Regions from separate parts of the Dialister invisus DSM 15470 genome, predicted to be linked through region 1. Evidence: riboswitches for the same ligand, from Rfam matches in the RefSeq annotation. Region 1 holds a riboswitch; the other holds the start of a gene.
The links. Region 1 has a riboswitch for cobalamin ahead of GCWU000321_RS09670 (TonB-dependent receptor plug domain-containing protein). Riboswitches for the same ligand answer to the same signal wherever they lie in the genome.

Region 1 (6,587 bases):
CCACCGCCATGCCGTATCGGCGAAGCGTTTCCCCTCGCTGTAGCCCACGATGACTGACCGGTTATACCGCCAGGCGGGGGTCAGGAACCAGGTGCCTTTTTTGTCCAGCGTGATGGTGTCCTGGATCTGGATATTCCATATATTCTGGTCATACCGGTTCCGTATGGCGCCCAGAAGCGTGGAATAATCGGAATCGCCGAGCACTTTATCCATCAGGGATCCGTTCACGTGCATCCGCTCATGGGAGTAATTGGTCTGGAATTCGAGGAGCTGTCTGTTTCCCAGCTGGTAGGTGCCGTCGAGGAGGAAATTATACTTGCGGGAAATAAACCGGCTCCATTTGCGGAAAGGGACGTCTTCCCAATAGACCTGGTTCTCATTTAAGTGATACATATGTTCCACGTCATAGTATTTCTTCTGTTTCTGGAAATCCGCCGTCCAGCCCCATTCCAGGCGGCCGTTATGATGGCGGTTCTCCACCATCAGTTCGTTCGTGTAAAGGCGCTGCCGCTTCCCTTCCGCATAAAAGGCGTCATCTATCCAATCCACCGTGTAGCCGAGACACGCGTTCAGTGTGGTATTGCTGTATCCTGCCCACAGGCTGTCCGGCAGATGGCGCTTGATGCGGTTCCAGCTGCCCTTCACCATCCACTCGTCATTCTGCCATTTCACGATGGCGCTCGTATTCTTCCGGTCATTCCATCTCCGGTGCCGGTTTTCCGACATAGATTTGAGTTTTTCCACCCTCTTTTTTACATATTTGTGCCTTTCCACGATTTTTGTATACTCCTCAGACTGTTCCGGGTCGACATACTTCCCCTGCGACAACCATTGCGCATTATACTTGGCAAGCCGATCCGCCTTGTCCAAAAACTCCTTGTTATTCTCAAGAACCGCACCGTCCACGGCCGCTTTCACATCAGCATTTTCCGGCTCATAAAAATATGAATCCTTATTATTCCATGAATATTTGAGTTCATTAATTACATCTTGTTTCATACAAGCTTTGATCTGCGCTATTTTTTCCTCATCCCCGCCGGCTTTTTTGATCTGCTTCAACCAAAATTTATAATTTCGTTTAAACGTTTTGTCATGTTTCAGAAAATAATTTGTTGCCTCTTCCTGCGAAACCAGCTCCGCGTACTCGTCTTTCCAGGTCCGATCCATGTTCTTCCTTGCCTGGTCCATATCATGTTGGTAGATTTCCTCTGCCAAGGCGCCGCTGCTGGCAAACGCCATCCAGTCCTCAACATTCCCCGCCTTATATTTATTTCTCGTTTCATCGGAAAGATGAGTAGAGTAATTCCTTAATGTAAGCATAAGCCATGTCTTCTTGTCCCCACTTTTTTCATACCAGCCTAATTCTGTTTCATAACTTAGCATCTCATACTTTGCTTCTTTCTTGGATTCTTTGGAATTCATGACGTAATTTTTATAAGGGAAGTCGCCTTTGGCCGTTTCATGATTAAGCCCCACCATGAGGCTTCCGTTCCCCAGCGGCGACATCACTTCGAGCGAGGCACTTTTGCCCCCGAAGGATGATTTCCCGATTTCCGCCGAGATATCCGCCTTTGCCGGTCTCTTGGTCACGATATTCACAACGCCCCCGATGAAGGTTCCCCCGAAACGGGCAGGAATATACCCGCGGTATACTTCGATACGCTCCACATTCTTCACCGGAATGGTGGAAATATCCACGGCTGCATCTCCCCCCAGATTGGTCAGGATACCGTCCACGAATACCCCGACCTGGGCCGCCGTGGAGCCGCGCACGGTGACGACCGTATACTGCCCCTTGCCGTTCACTTCGCGCACATGGACGCCGGGAACCATTTTCAGAAAGTCCGCGAGATCTTTTTGCTCCCCTTTAAATTCTTCCGGACGGATGACCGTAACGGTACCGGGTGACAGTTTGGATTCCCAGTCAGGGCGCTTCGCCTCGACGGTGACCCCCGCCATCCGGAAAGCCATATCATCTTCTGCCGGCGCAGCCGGTATCTCCGCCGCCCGGACAGTCATACAGGCAGCCGGCACCCCGATGGCAATCATAACCGCCATCCTCAAAAAATGCAGATTCTTCTCTCTCTTCATCATAAGCTCCTCTCGTACTAAATATCAGCTGCCCTTTCATCCCTAAAGGCAGCCATACTCCCGTCCCTACAGGGTTCTTCATCAGCTTGTTTCCATTGTGATTCATCTCCATTCATTGCCACCGTATTTACTCATAACAAAAAGGCACAACCAAACTGAAATGAGAAAAATTTTTCCCATCTCCCATCCGGCTCATGCCTCGCGAGTCTTTTGATGATGAAATCAAACGGCACCCTGGCTCGGTTCATTGTCTGCCTGCCCCTCTGTGAAAGGACCACAGCAGGCCGACTTCCCTTACAGTTGCGAGACAGCTCCGGCTTTTCACCGGATTCCCCGTTATTAGATTCCGTTATCTTGTTTTTTTAATTATCAGCTAATTGAATTCTATCATAGAATTTTTACATATTCAATTTTATTTTGTAACTTTTTGTGGATTTATTTAACCCCCATCCAATGTTATTGATTCTTAAAAAATGCAAAAAGAGTATCCCGGGGAAGCAATCCCGCCGGATACTCTTTTATCGTTCTGTCATTATTTCATATTTGCTTTTACAGCATCTGTCAGATCGATACCGCCATAAATAACGTCTCTTGCATTGATGACCATATCTACGCCTTTATCTTTAGCCGCTTTCTCCACAGCCGCCCGGAATTTTGCCTGGATGGGAGCCATGACTTCATTTTCCTTTTGTGCCAGCTGCTGGTTCAGTTTCTGTCCGAGTGCCTGTTTATCCTTATCTGACATATTTTTAGATTGTTCATTGAACTGATTCTGTAATTTCTGCTGTTCAGAAACCACAGTCTTCCCTGCCTGCATAAAAGCCGGCGTGGAAGACAGGACATCCTCCACATTGACATAACCGGACGCTGCGTCAGCCTGCGCCATCATTCCAAGAGAAGCAGCTGCCATAATCATAGAAATAAGAATCTTTTTCATATGTAAACCTCTTTTCCAAAATAAAATACACGTCTCTTTCACTCTTTATTTCTTCCAGAGCTTTTCCATAATTGTCGGATACACCGCATTTAAATGCCCCTGGATCTGGTTCAGGATCGCCACAACGAGCGGCGCATCAAAATGATCAAGCCCCGCAGGGATACAGCAGGTCAGCAGCACGTTGCCGGCTTCATCCACACTGTATTTCAGCATACGGTACTGGTCATTCAACGCATTCAGCTCTTCACAAACGGTCGCCTTTTTCTCTTTTGTTACAATCGCTGCCGCCACCTGTACCTGGATGATCGTGTAAACACTGTCGTCAAACAAAATCATGAAAGGAAGGTTCTGTCCGGCTACAGGAAGGTTACTGCGGAAAGCCTGGGAATGCACGTCATCCTTAAAATCCTGAATACCGAACCCGCTGATTTTCGCATCTTCCAGATGCTTCTTAAACAAAGCTACCTTTTCAATCCCCACCTTTACTTCCGGCACTGCTGTTTCCGCTTTTACCGTATTCTTATTCTCCGCCATTTTGTACGCTCCATTTCTCTGGTCACGCCAGAACTCAAACAATAATTCTGTGATATCCCTGTACACTTTTTCTTTTTCTTTCAAAGGAAGATTCCAGTCATTTGCCATATGGGCTTTAAAACGCAATAATTTGATTTCTTTCAGTAAATTCAGATATAACTGTTTGCTGACAGGAACAACATTGCCTTTTACCGCTTCCACCCGTTTAATCTCATCCTTTAGTTTGATCATGAATGATCTCTCCGATTTTTAAATACATTTGCTGATTATTTACTATCCTGCCGGCATTTGGGATAAATAAAAATCTGCGGGACAAGCCAGACAGTTACCGAATGTACAAGTATCTACTGCCCCCTATCCTGCAGGTCATTAGAAAATTGAAAACAAGCGGCATCCGACTGGGGTTTCTCACCCTTCACGGCTGTAAAACAGTTCCGGATTTTCACCGGATTCTCCACAAAAGCCTTTCGACTTTGTCTTCTCTCTGAAATTGTTCTGAACAAAGGTTGTTCAGATATTATTATATTATCATAAGGCATATACTATTTGCAAATAATTTTTACTTTTTCTTTTCTTCTTATGGTAATTTTATTTTCATTATTTTTAAACTTTCTTTCATCTTGGATGCCAAGGGACGATAAATCCCTGCCGGGATTCCGACCGCTTTTTGCCTACCGGTAAAGTGTCACTCATGTCAAAACGTCATCCGGAAGGCCAGCCAAGAATCCATTACCATCACACTGAAGCCGGTAAGACGTCATAAAAGTAAATAGATTCTTCGCTCAGTGTCATATTGCTGCTTCCCATCTTTCTCACAAGATATTCTTACCCCTGCTCAGAATGACGGCGGACGGTAAGACGTCATCCGCAGCGTCGGTAAAGGATCTATTGCCGTGATGAGGAAGCCGGTAAGGCGTCATCAGAATAATAGATTCTTCACTTAATGTCATGTTGCCGTTTACCTGCTTTCTCACACAGCATTCTTGCCTCCGTTCTAATGACGGGGTACGGAAGTCGTCATAATGACAGAAAACGTTAAGCGTCATAATGACGAGAGACGAAAGACGTCATCCTGAACGCAAGCGAAGGATCTATTACCGTGATGAAGAAAAAGATAAACGGAAAAGGACTGCCTTCCCATACCCGGAAAGGCGGTCCTTTCGTTTCTTCTTATTCAGTTCTCATAGCAAAGCTTTCTTCTATTCCCCTTTCGAAAGCGTTCATCATCCTTAGAAGCTGAAGCGGATGCCCGCATCTATCCTCCATTTGTTCGACAGGTCCGCCCCGAAGTTTCTCGTGTAGGTTCCGTACAGGTACGTGTTCCTGTTCACCAGCCAGCTTCCTCCTACTTCAAGGTCTATCCAGCTGTCTTTCAGGTCTACTTCTGTCCCGCTCGTCGGTTCGCCTTCTGCACTGAAGATGCTCTTCACCGTTCCTCCGAATTCATGGGCCAGCCCTATCTTCGCAAACAGGTTGCTTCTTTCTGTCTCTTTTCCTATTCCCAGTCCGATTCTTCCTATTACGCTGGTCACTCCGTCCTGGTGGATGTGCATTTTCTTGTTCCCGCCCATGTCGCTTACCGCGTCATAGTCTTTTCCGCTTAAATGTCCTGCGGTGAGTTCAATGCTCGGGTCTATGTAGAAGCCGTTTTCTTTCTTCATCCGCTTCCCGTATTCCATGCTCAGCGACAGGCCGTTTGTCCTGTACTTCCCTTCCAGGCGGTGGTTCATTTCGTTGTATACGGTGTAGTCGTTCTTTATACGGCTTCCTCTAAGGATGATGTCAAGGTACTGTCCGTCTTCTTTCTGCATGGCTCCGTACAATGCCAAACTTGCCAGTTTTTCTTTCCCTGTTCCATTGGCATAGGTGTCCTTCCCTGTTCCGTAGTCCAGGGCCGCCCCGATGGTCCAGTTTCCTTTTTTCTTGTCGTAACCTACCTGGGCTATGTCATAGGTTTGTTTGAGGTAGGTATTCTGTTTGTCCATCTTGTTCTTTCCGCCCAGGTATCTGGCCCAGATGCCGTTTTCTTCTTTGGCCAGTCTTATGTCTCCCATTCTTCTCTGCAGATCGTTGTTGTTTCCTCTCCACAGAAGGACGGCAGAGGTCATGGCTGTTTTGGCGCCTTTCATCATCTGGGTTTCTTTGCTTCCATAAATAATGGGAGGCTTCGGCTTGGGGTTCGGGTTGGGATTGGGATTCGGTTTGGGGTTCGGATTCGGTTTAGGATTTGGCTTGGGGTTCGGATTCGGATTCGGGTTCGGTTTAGGATTATCTTCTGTTGCCGGGGTATAGAGATACTGGCCTTGTCCTGTTCCCGCTTTATAGGTCATGGTTTCCAGTCTCTTTGTTGCTGATTGGGCTGTGAGGCCTTCTGCAATTTCTACTGTCCCTGCCAGGTTCTTTTCTCCGTTTTTGTAGGCTTCGTAGTACAGTTTTCCTGCCAGTGCGTTCAGTGTCTCGCTCACCAGATTCTTGTCGGCTGCTTTGCCTGAAGAGGTATTCAGGCCAGTATTGTCTATACGAAGAGTAATACCACTTCCCGCTGCCGCTTTCCGAACAATAAAATCGCCGCCCTTTATCTTGGAAGGATGTAATTTATCATGTTGATAGAGCACTTTCACATATCCGGAATAATTTTCTACCGTAATGGGCTTTTCATTTTCCTGGAAAATCACACCGGCCTGATCTGCACTCTTACCTCCTACAATAGAACGCAGTTTGCTGCCCGTAAAGGAATGAAAAACACCACGCCACTGCTCTGACGGTACCATGGTTCCCCAGACCTCATTATGCCAGGAAGCGCCATTTTGCAGATACATGGATAATCCTGTACGTTCACGAATGTCTTTCTTATCCGGTTCGTTTTTATTGTGTTCTTTAAAATCATCCAAAACGACACCATGCAGGACAGAGTCAGATGTTGTCAAACCCAAATTGATAACTGTCGGTCTGGAACCGCTGATATTGGCACTTTCTTCTCGGTCTATAATGCCGATGTTCCCATACACTTTTGTTGTACGGTTTC
Region 2 (6,587 bases), 720 kb from region 1:
TGGCCTCTGTCGTGTCCGTCCTGCCCCATCTTAGCCAGGAAAATACGGGGACGGCGGCCTTCCAATGCTTCAAATCTGTCGGCCAGTTTCTTTGCTTCTTCCAGTTTCGCGGAACCGTCAAATTCGCTGGAATATACACCGGAAATAGTATGGATGGTGGCGTTGAAACGACCGGATACTTTTTCAACCGCATCGGAAATTTCACCGAGGGATGCGCGGTCATGAGCCGCCTGTACCGCAAGTTCAAGCAGGTTGCCGTTTTCACGGCTTTCTGCCGCTTTGGTGATCGCTTCCAGATCGCGGGCAACGGCCTCAGGATCACGGATGCTTCTCAGTTTTTCCAGACGTTTAATCTGCGCATTACGGACAGCAGTATTATCGATGGACAGTACGTTCAGCGGATCTTCCTTCGCCAGACGGTACTTGTTCAGACCGACAATGGTTTCCTTACCGCTGTCGATATCCGCCTGACGGCGGGCAGCGCATTCTTCGATACGCATCTTCGGCAGACCGGTGGAAATCGCTTTTGCCATGCCGCCCAAAGCTTCGACTTCCTGGATATGCGCCCAGGCACGGCGAATGATTTCATTTGTCAGGTATTCTACATAGTAGGAACCGCCCCACGGATCAATAATCTTGCAGGCTTTCGTTTCATCCTGGATATAAAGCTGTGTATTACGTGCCAGACGTGCGGAGAAGTCGGTCGGCAGCGCGATAGCTTCGTCAAGCGCGTTGGTATGGAGAGACTGGGTATGACCCAGAGCCGCAGACATGGCTTCCATACAAGTACGGGCGATATTATTGAAAGGATCCTGTTCCGTCAGCGACCAGCCGGATGTCTGGGAATGGGTACGAAGTGCCATGGATTTCGGATTCTTCGCGCCAAACTGTTTCAGAATCTTTGCCCAGAGAACGCGGGCCGCTCTCATCTTTGCGACTTCCATGAAATAGTTCTTGCCCTGGTCCCAGAAGAAGGACAGACGTTTAGCGAAGGCATCGACCGCAAGTCCCGCTTTTTCGCCGCAGCGGATGTATTCCATGCCGTCTGCCAGCGTATAACCGATTTCAAGGTCACAGGTAGCGCCGCATTCCTGGATATGGTAACCGGAAATGGAGATACTGTTGAACTTCGGCATATAGTTGGTGGTATATTCGAAAATATCACCGATGATACGCATGGACATGGCAGGCGGATAAATGTAAGTATTACGAACCATGAATTCTTTCAGGATATCATTCTGGATCGTGCCTGCCAGAATCTTCTTGTCTACGCCCTGTTCAATGCCGGCACTGATGAAGAATGCCAGAATCGGAAGAACGGCGCCGTTCATCGTCATGGATACGGACATCTGATCCAGCGGAATGCCTGCGAAAAGGATATTCATATCAAGCATAGAGCAGACGGATACGCCTGCTTTGCCGACGTCGCCGATAACACGGGGGTTATCCGCATCATAGCCGCGGTGGGTCGGAAGGTCAAATGCGATAGACAGCCCTTTCTGGCCTGCCGCCAGGTTTCTGCGGTAGAACGCATTAGATTCTTCAGCAGTGGAGAACCCTGCGTACTGGCGGACCGTCCACGGGCGGAATACATACATCGTGGAGTAAGGTCCGCGGAGGAACGGAGGGATACCGCTCATGAAGTCCAAGTGGTTGCACTGGTCATACACATCTTTGCCGTAGAGCGGACCTACAGGAATACGTTCCATTGTATTTTCATAGAGAGCATCATAATTTTTGCCCGTTGTTTTTTCCAGTTCCGCTTTCCATTCATCATAAGAACAATGGGGATGTTCTTCAAGGTTTAATTTTGTAAAATCGGGGTTCATTGCCATCTTATTTTACCTCCTCTTCCGTAATCTTCATGCCTTTTTTCTGCTGGAGCATACGGAGGATATCGTAGCAGTTTGCTTTCACGCTGATAAATTCATCTATGCCGGCTTCACGATATACCGCTTCCATATCTTTCGGAGCAGCGCCCGCAAGGAAAAGCGTACCTTTCCCCAAAACTTCCTTTAAACGCGGCGCCAGCGCCGGCACATCTTCCGGATAAGTAGCGTCAGTAGAGCAGATAACGGCACAGTCATAAGGAGTTCCTTTATCATCGCAGCCTGCCTTCAGCGCTTCCACACACTTATCCCAGCGTGAACCCGGTTTATCTTCATCATCCTGGAAGCCGTTATTCAGATGAACGCTGAATTCGCCTACCTGCAGGAAACTGGTGGAGAAATCAGCTCTCGCCTTATGCTGCGGAATCGGTCCCATATTGGCCAGGAATATTTCCACATTCTTGCCGGTTTCCTTTTTAAACGCCTGTGTGTCAAAGCGGAGTTTTTCAAAACGTTCGGTCCAGCGGTGCGCATAAATCTTTCTCACTTCGATGGAATCCGCTTTGGCAGCTCTTGCTGTGCGTACTTCAGAAATTGTAGCGCCGGCGGAGAATGCGGCAATTGCCTTCTCAACGATGTCGGTATCGGCTGCTTTCAGTTCTTCCAGCTTTTCCTTCAGGAAATCTTTGTCCATATCGGCACGATATTTCTCAACGCCTTCAGACAGTTCTTTTTTCAGCGCCGGTACATCTTCCGGACGCGGATCAAGAAGTTCTTCCGTCATATTCGGATACATATTTGTCCCGACAGCGCTGTCCTTGCGGAGGTCAAGCGCTTTGAAACGCTGTTTCAGGATTTCAAGAATCTGCTGCTGCGGATATTCTTCTTTAAGAGCTTTCAGGATACCGCCAAGAGATTCGATTTTCTGGAATTCTCCCCAGATTTTTTCAGCCATTTCCTTGGTCAGTGCTTCAATCCCCCAGGAACCGCCGGCCGGATCGATCGGACGAAGCATGCCGAATTCTTCCTGCAGCATAATGTGTACGTTTCTTGCGATACGGCGGGAGAATTCATCACCCTTGCGTACCGTTGCGTCATAAGGATCATTTTCATAAGAATCAACACCGCCGACAACTGCAGAGAAAATCTGGGTCGTTTCACGAAGCATATTTACACCGATATCGAAAATCGTCTTGGTAAACATCGCCGGACGGGCATGGATTTTGCAGGAACGGTCTTTTTCTTCGGCGCCGAAGGCTTTCATGATATTAGACCATACCTGGCGGGCAGCACGGAGCTTGGCAATTTCAATGTAGAAAGTGGCGCCTGTATTAAATGCGAACTGCAGGGACTGGGCAATATCATGGATATCGATGCCGCGCTTCTGCATTTCACGGATATATTCGACAGCGATAGCAAAAGTATAAGCCACTTCCTGTACGGCATTCGCACCGCCATTGGAGAAAATATCGCTCCTGACGAAAATGGTGCGGAGCTGCGGCGCATTCTTTCTCGTCCAGCGGATAGATTCCACCATTTCATCATACAATTCTTCCAGCGGCTGGTTCAGCTTTCCTCTCTTGATCAGCTGGGCAATCGGGTTTGCTCCGATAACACCTTTCACTTTGCTGACATCTTTTCCCTTAGCCTTCAATGTCGCGGCTACCAATGCCAGCATACGGAGAGAGGAAGTACCAGCATACATCATAAACGGGATCTTTTCCATATCAAGACCGTCAAGCAGGGTATGCATATCTTCCAGCGCGGTAATGCTTACGCCTATATCGCCCGGCTTTTCGGCATCCATGACATCAATGCCGTCGGCAGTGGCGGTATCAATACGTACATTATAAACAGTGGAACCTCTGTCGATTTCATGCTTCAGAAGTTCATTATTTTCTTTCGGCAGCGTTTCATCGCATGCCTGGGCAATACCCCAGGGAGCGCATTTATAGCCGTTTACCGTTGCGCCGCGGAGAAAATCTCCCATGCCCGGATAATCATCTGTCGGAAGAATCTTATCAGTTGCTGACGGTCCAGTTCTCCATGTATAAATCGGATCAAAGGTAATCCCTTCATAAGTCTTGGTAAACATGATCTTATCGAAAGGCTTTCCTTTCAACAGAGCATTGCAAGCCTCCACCCACTCCTCATAGGTCGGCTTTTCAAATTCGTCAAATTTTACTTCTGGGAAATCGGCTTTTTCATTTGATTTTCTCAAGATCGCTTCCAACTCTTTGTCAGTAAGCTGCTTGACCGATTCCTGGGTATTCTGTTCTGCCATGAAAACATCCTCCTTATAATAATTTTAGACAATTCCGCGGAAAATACAGCTTGCAGACAAGACGGCAGAGTCCCTGACGGAACATCCTTTCAAATGCCTGGCATAACGTCTTTCAAGCCGGACTTTCAAAATCCCCGATATGTGCACCTCCTTACAATCTACTCACAAAAAAACGACTATCACGCGAAACTGATAGCCGGACAAGGAAATAATTTCCCAATCCCCTCCCCATCTCTCGCAGGTATAACGGTGATTCTTAGACAGATAGTTCTCCTGGCTCAAGTTCCTCGTTTATATCGCCTTCCCAGTTACCCAGTGACATACTTGATATAAACTCCCTTTACAGTGGCGGGACCGCTCCGGATTCTACCGGATTCTCTTTTACGCTTTCGCACCTGTCAGATATGTGAAATTGTCTAAATAACTACATTTTTAGTATAATTCATTACATTCTAAGTGTCAATCAACCACATTCATATTTAATATAATTAATTTTTATATTTATCCACATCTTTACCCCTGATTTATTGATTTTTCATTCATTACTACTATATAATGATGTTAATGTTGCAAACTATTAAAAATATCTTACCTATCTTATAGGAGGAAACAGGAGGTCGGAAATATGACAAACACTGAAAAAGAAAGACGAACTGAAGAAGCATTGAAACTGAGCAGCCTCTTCGAAGAACTGGATGGCCGCCGTCCGAGGCTTTTCATGCCGGAGCTTGAAGATGATGACGATAAAGAGGCAAGAAAACTTGCCGCCACGACATTTGCCGACCACGGCTGGGACGTAGATGTAAGCCCCCTCCTCTCCCCGGAAAGCTCCGCGCAGAATGCTGCCGACAATGACGTCCATTTCATCTTCTACACATCCAAAAGTCCTACGATGAAGCAAAAATTAATCGCGCTCTCTCAGACACTTGCCATGATCGGCCGGGACGACATCCTCATAGCCGCCCATCAGGTCAGCAAAGATGATAAGGAACTCCTCTTCCGTTACGGCATCCTCGCCGCTTTCGACAAGAATACGGATGTAAGCGATGTAAGCCTTACCATGCTCCGCGTCCTCGTCTCCATGGCAAAAGAAGAACAGAATCCCACCGAGGAAATGCCTTATTGATCCTCAGTCCCTTATAAACAGGAGAAACATCCTCCTGTTTTTATTGCGGACAAACAGCATATGGACTCCCAAAAGAAAATGCCGGGCATTGCAAAAAATATTTCAGAAATACTTTCATCTACTCATCAGCATACTTTAAGCACTGCTATCCTGTATCTGTACAGACATGCAAAAACGATTTGATCCCCCAGCTCCGCGTTTCGGTCCGGCATCTCCGGAACCGCCTCAATACCACCTCTCCATGCAGCTGCTGTATAAGCAGATACAAATCAATATTCAGCAGTTTAGCAGATGACTTATTGCATAATTCTATTACGACCGGAGCCCTTAAAACACAATCAAAAAATTCTTCCGGCATCTCATAATGCAAAACAACCTATTCTGTATGCCCGACTGTTTCGGGTTCTCTATACTCATCAAGTAAGCAGAAATACTGCTCATCATTATAGTCAGATTCTTCCCCACCTCCTTACAAAGATGAATAGTACCTGCACTTTAATATGATATCTGCAATCCAGGAATCTCTAAAAATCTCTTTTTGCCTTTAATGAAATCCATTATCCCGTTCACAAAATTAAACAGCAAAAAAGCAGTGCCGAAGCACTGCTTTTTGTAATTAGAATCAGCCAACTGTAAAGAGTGTGTCGCCGCCCTGTACGCTCTGGCCTTCGCTGACCGGCATACCGGTAATCTTGCCATCGCAGGGAGCCATGATCGGGTTGCCCATCTTCATAGCTTCGAGAACGAGAACTTCGTCGCCTGCCGCTACTGCGTCACCAACGTGTTTATTGATACGCAGGACTTTGCCCGGCATCGGAGCTTCTACGACTTCACCTGCGCCGGCGGGTGCTGCTGCCGGTGCGGGAGCTGCTGCTGGAGCGGGTGCCGGAGCCGGAGCTGCCGCCGGTGCGGGAGCTGCTGCCGGTGCGGGAGCTGCCGCCGGTGCTGCTGCTGCGGGTGCTGCTGCTGCGCCGCTGTCTTTAACTACTACATCGTAATCCTGGCCGTTAACTGTTACGGTAAATTTTCTCATTGTTCTTCCTCCTAATTTTGTACTTTCAACTTTCAATTAGAACTGCTGGTTTCCGGAAACACCTGCAATGCGGGCGCCTGTGGTCCAGCCAGGTCTTGCTGCCGGGCGGATAGAAATGATTTCACCGCCGCCCATAGCAACGATTGCTGCTGCAATGGCTGCTACAACAGCACCATTATCAGCGGCTCTCGAAGCTGCCGCCGGCGCCGCTTTTTTAGCCGCTGCCGCCGGTGCTGCGGACTGATTGAGAGATGAACGTACTTGGCAGATCATGATCAGGGCAATGACTGCCAGAACGGCAGCTGCTACCGCGAT

Region 2: linked by a shared signal. The riboswitch ahead of GCWU000321_RS04815 (methylmalonyl-CoA mutase family protein) and the one ahead of GCWU000321_RS09670 (TonB-dependent receptor plug domain-containing protein) in region 1 are both predicted to bind cobalamin.

What each region holds. Positions count from the first base shown of each region.
Region 1 is NZ_GG698602.1:1,685,845-1,692,431, reverse strand. Features, by position in the region: gene GCWU000321_RS09670 (TonB-dependent receptor plug domain-containing protein) at 1-2,094, opposite strand, end outside; cobalamin riboswitch at 2,300-2,488, opposite strand; gene GCWU000321_RS09260 (OmpH/Skp family outer membrane protein) at 2,624-3,028, opposite strand; gene GCWU000321_RS08130 (YbjN domain-containing protein) at 3,074-3,793, opposite strand; gene GCWU000321_RS09640 (hypothetical protein) at 4,375-4,536, opposite strand; gene GCWU000321_RS08120 (autotransporter outer membrane beta-barrel domain-containing protein) at 4,792-6,587, opposite strand, start outside.
Region 2 is NZ_GG698602.1:968,384-974,970, forward strand. Features, by position in the region: gene scpA (methylmalonyl-CoA mutase) at 1-1,835, opposite strand, end outside; gene GCWU000321_RS04815 (methylmalonyl-CoA mutase family protein) at 1,837-4,113, opposite strand; cobalamin riboswitch at 4,360-4,527, opposite strand; gene GCWU000321_RS04820 (hypothetical protein) at 4,739-5,239, shown strand; gene GCWU000321_RS04825 (biotin/lipoyl-containing protein) at 5,862-6,272, opposite strand; gene GCWU000321_RS04830 (hypothetical protein) at 6,309-6,587, opposite strand, start outside.